Regions from separate parts of the Halomonas sp. 18071143 genome, predicted to be linked through region 1. Evidence: predicted binding sites of a transcription regulator. Region 1 holds the regulator's gene; the other holds the start of a gene.
What was found. Region 1 encodes sigma-54, which starts transcription at its own class of promoters, with help from an activator protein. Its sites were predicted from a motif close to TGGCACNNNNNTTGCTNT; they were not measured.

Region 1 (2,201 bases):
GCCAGCAATGGGCGTGCTGCAGTGAGGACTGCGTGCATGGGGGATGGCTACGCCATTGCCGATACCAGTGCTGCCCAGCCGTTCACGGCCAATCAGGCGACTGAAGACTTCCTGACTGTCCAGGCTGGGCGTGTTCTGAGCGATAAAGGTGCTGAAAAACTCCAGCACCCTTTTTTTGCTGCCCCCGGGCACGTCGTACAGCACGCGCTCCGGGGGGAGTATGGTTTCCAACGTCATCGGTTTAACGCACGCCAGCGCCTTGGGCGCGGGCTTGTGCTTTTTCCTTGTGTTTTACCAGCTGACGGTCGATTTTGTCCGCCAGGGCGTCAATGGCCGCGTACATGTCATTATCCTGCGCTTCCGCATGCAGGTCTGCTCCTGCGGCATGCAGCGTGCAAGCCGCTTGCTGGCGCTCCTTTTCGACAGATAAGGTGACCTGGACGGTCGTGATGTTGTCGTAGTGACGCTCAACGCGTTCCAGCTTTTCGTTTACGTAGTCACGCAAGGCGTCAGTCAGTTCAACGTGATGACCAGTGATGTTTACTTGCATTGACGTGCTCCTTATCCATCGGACTGTACTTCGATTGTAACCCTTTTTGGGCCATTGCAAAGCCCTCGCCGCGAGTTTGTTGGGCAAGAGCGTTTAACTAGCGCAAACGGCGTCGCTCGCTCGACGAAGGTATACCCATCGACTCTCGGTACTTGGCGACGGTGCGGCGTGCCACGGTAATGCCACCCTCTTCCAGCAGGGTGACCAGGCGACTGTCGGAGAGTGGCTTGCCTGGCGGCTCGTCCTGAATCAGTTTCTTGATGCGTGCTCGAATGGCCGTGCTGGAGTGGCTGTCGCCGCCCTCCTGGCCGCTGACCTGGCTGGAGAAGAAGTACTTGAGCTCGAAGACCCCGCGCGGGGTATGAATGTATTTCTGGGTGGTGACCCGGGAGATGGTCGATTCATGCATCTCTACCGCTTCGGCGATATCGGCCAGAATCAGCGGTTTCATGGCCTCTTCACCCTGCTCGAGGAAGCCTATCTGGCGGGCAATGATCTCGCGCCCCACGCGCAGCAGCGTGTCGTTGCGGCTCGACAGGCTCTTGATCAGCCAGCGAGCCTCCTGGAGGTGCTCTTTCAAAAACTGGTTGTCCTGGCTCTTGTCGGCGCGCTTGATCAGGCTGGCGTAGTCGGGCTGGATACGTAGCCGAGGCAGCGCTTCCGGGTTGAGTTCCAGATGCCAGCCCTCGTGATCGTGACGTACCACCAGGTCCGGCGTCACATAGCTGTCGTCGGTGACGCCGTAGGCGCTTCCGGGGCGAGGGTCAAGGCTGCGGATTAAACGAATGACATCGTCCAGCTGCTCGTCATCGAGGCTCAGGCGTCGTTTCAGCAGGCGCATGTCGTCCTTGCCCAGCGCTTCGAGAAACTGGCGTACCAGACGCTTGGCGGGCATCAACAGCGGAGTGTCTTCGGGTAGCGCGGCCAGCTGCAGCATCAGGCACTCGCGCAGGTCACGGGCGAACACGCCAGTAGGCTCGAACTGCTGCAGGCGCAGCAAGGTGTTTTCGACCTCGCGTTGGCTCAGGCCATCGTGGCCCTGCGCCTTGAGCCCCTCGCGGATGTCGTTGAGCGGCTGGGTCAGATAGCCGTTGGCATCCAGCGCATCGATGAGGCTCTCGGCAATGGCTTGCTCACGCGCAGAGAAGTCGGTCATGGCCAGTTGCCAGAGCAAGTGCCCGTGAAGGCTCTGCCCGGCCGCCTGGCGCTCGAAGTCCGGGCCTTCGCTACTGCCGCCCGCGCTGCCCATGTCCTGGTAGGTGTCGGACCAGTCGCTGTCCACGGAGAGCTCGTTGGGAATGCTGTCTGCCCACTCGGCTTCCTGAGGCTCGCTGACCGCCTGTTCGCCAAACTCATCCTCCTGTTCGAGCATGGGGTTGGCATCCAGCGCCTGCTGAATTTCTTGACGAAGGTCCAGCGTCGATAGCTGAAGCAGCGCAATGGCCTGCTGCAGCTGAGGTGTCATGGTCAGCTGTGTGCCGATGCGCAGTTGAAGAGAAGCTTTCATGACCATCTGAGAACCACTCGTTAATCAGAAAGCTCCACCCTAGAGCGACTCTCCGTTTGGTGCAAGTGCAATAAGCATGCCACTAAATAAAATGTCTTCGTGGGCCATTATTTAAAGGCGGAAGTCGGCGCCCAGGTAGACGTC
Region 2 (2,201 bases), 1.3 Mb from region 1:
CTGGCAATCAGCTCCTTGCCCGTGCCGGACTCACCGCTGATCAAGACGTTGGCCCCGGTCGGTGCCACCATGGCAATCTGCTGGATCAATTTGGCCACCGCCGGGCTGTTGCCCACGATATTGCGGTGATTGACCTCTGCCTTGATCTCCTCCTGTAGGTATTCGTTCTCCAGCTCCAGCCGCCGCTTCAGCGACTCGACCTCCTCCAGGGCATCGCGCAGCTGCTGCTCTGCCCGCTTGCGTTCGCGGATATCGCGAAACAGCACCACGGCCCCCACCAGCCGCCCCATCTCGAAAATGGGGGTGCTCGTATACTCGACGGGAATCGCCTCACCGTTCTTGTGCCAAAACACTTCATCGTCGACGTGGTGCACCTGGCCATCGCTGAACGAGGCATGAATGGGGCACTGCTGCACTGGGAAATGCGAGCCATCGGCATGGGTATGGTGAAACATCAAATGCGCATCGTGGCCCACCATATCCTCGGTGCTCCAGCCCAGAATGCGCTCGGCCGCTGGATTGACGAAAGTGGTTCTGCCCTGCGCATCCAGCCCGTAAATGCCCTCTCCCGCGGCGCTGAGAATCAGCTGGTTCTGCCTTTCGATTCGCTCGAACACCTGCTCGACGCGCTGCCACCCTACATCCCCCTGGCGATGCTGACGCCCCAGCTCGGCCCGGGCGCGCCGCTGCTCGGCCTTCTGCCGGTCGATCAGGGTCAACAACAGCCGCGGGGTGTCCGGCAAACGCTCACCGAAGACTTCTACCCGGCGTGGCTGACGCACGCTGTCCAGCACCACCAGGTCATCCGACCACGCCTGCCCGGTAGTCAACACCTCATCGGTAAAGCTGACCCACAGCGGCAAGGAGGCGCTCAACCGATGGCTGAACGGCGACGCCCGCCAATCGCCCTCTTCCAGCATCAACAGTTGGCAGGCCGCCGCATTGGCAGCCACCAGCTCATCGGCCAGCGGGTCGACCACTAGCATGGCCAGCGGGGCATGGCTGGCCATGAGCTTGAGCGACGGCTCGCTCATCAACGGCTCGGTCGTCATGGGCATGGGGGGCATCTGCATCTCCTGGCGATGGCGGCGACATACCCACTACCCATACAAACAACGGGCCAATAACGATATTTCGTCATTTAAACAACGAAATATCGTTATTAACGAAAAATCGTTGTTTTCAAGCATGGCCTCCAAGATTCCACCAAACACCACAACTTATTGAATTTATGAATCTTTAAACAAAACGAACGGTTGTGGCACACAAGTCGCACTACCGAAACAGTGCCGCAACGCTCTGTTTCGCACCAAGACGGCGCAGCTAGAAGCCCATTTGCTCCTGAGAGGTGAACGCCCATGAAAGAGAACAATGACCACAGCAGTCTCGGCAACCCTTTCGATCACCGTCAATCGCTGATCCATGGCCGCCAGTGTGATTGCCACCAGTGCCACCCTGCCCGCCCCAGCGTACCTTCCCATCAGGCCACCCTGGCCGGTGGCGAAGCGCCGCCCAGCAATGCCGAACAGATCATGGATCGGGTGGTGGAGAGCGCGCTGGTTCGTGGCATCTTTGGCCATAGCGACATGCACCGCCGGCAATTCATGAAGCTGGTGGGTGGCGGCACCGCGGCGGCTGCCCTGGCCACGCTGCTGCCCATGGAGTCGATCAAGGCGGCGGTCAAGGAGAACCTCGGCCCGCTGGAGAAAACCGAGCTGGACATCGGCTTCATTCCGATCACCTGCGCCACGCCCATCATCATGGCCCACCCCATGGGGTTCTATGAGCGTTACGGCCTGAACGTCAATGTGATCAAGACCGCTGGCTGGGCGCTGATTCGCGATAACTCGCTGAACGACCGGTACGATGCCGCTCACATGCTCTCCCCCATGCCGTTGGCCATGAGCCTGGGGGCAGGTTCGACCCAGCGGGCCTTCGTGACGCCTGCCATCGAGAACGTCAATGGGCAAGCCATCGTGCTGCACAACGACCACCAGGACAAGCGTGACCCGCAGCAGTGGAAAGGCTTCACCTTCGGCGTGCCCTTCGAGTACTCCATGCACAACTTCCTGCTGCGCTACTACGTGGCCGAGCATGGCCTGGACCCGGATCAGGACATTCAGATTCGCGTCATTCCGCCCCCCGAAATGGTCGCCAACCTGCGCGCGGGCAACATCGATGGGTTTCTCTCCCCCGACCCG

Region 2: the regulator sigma-54 is predicted to act here: its motif matches at 1,260-1,277, upstream of KVY02_RS12780 (CmpA/NrtA family ABC transporter substrate-binding protein).

Annotation. Positions count from the first base shown of each region.
Region 1 is NZ_CP078120.1:1,434,624-1,436,824, forward strand. Features, by position in the region: gene ptsN (PTS IIA-like nitrogen regulatory protein PtsN) at 1-237, opposite strand, end outside; gene hpf (ribosome hibernation-promoting factor, HPF/YfiA family) at 242-550, opposite strand; gene KVY02_RS06620 (RNA polymerase factor sigma-54) at 648-2,063, opposite strand; gene lptB (LPS export ABC transporter ATP-binding protein) at 2,169-2,201, opposite strand, start outside.
Region 2 is NZ_CP078120.1:2,729,299-2,731,499, forward strand. Features, by position in the region: gene KVY02_RS12775 (sigma 54-interacting transcriptional regulator) at 1-1,058, opposite strand, end outside; gene KVY02_RS12780 (CmpA/NrtA family ABC transporter substrate-binding protein) at 1,359-2,201, shown strand, end outside.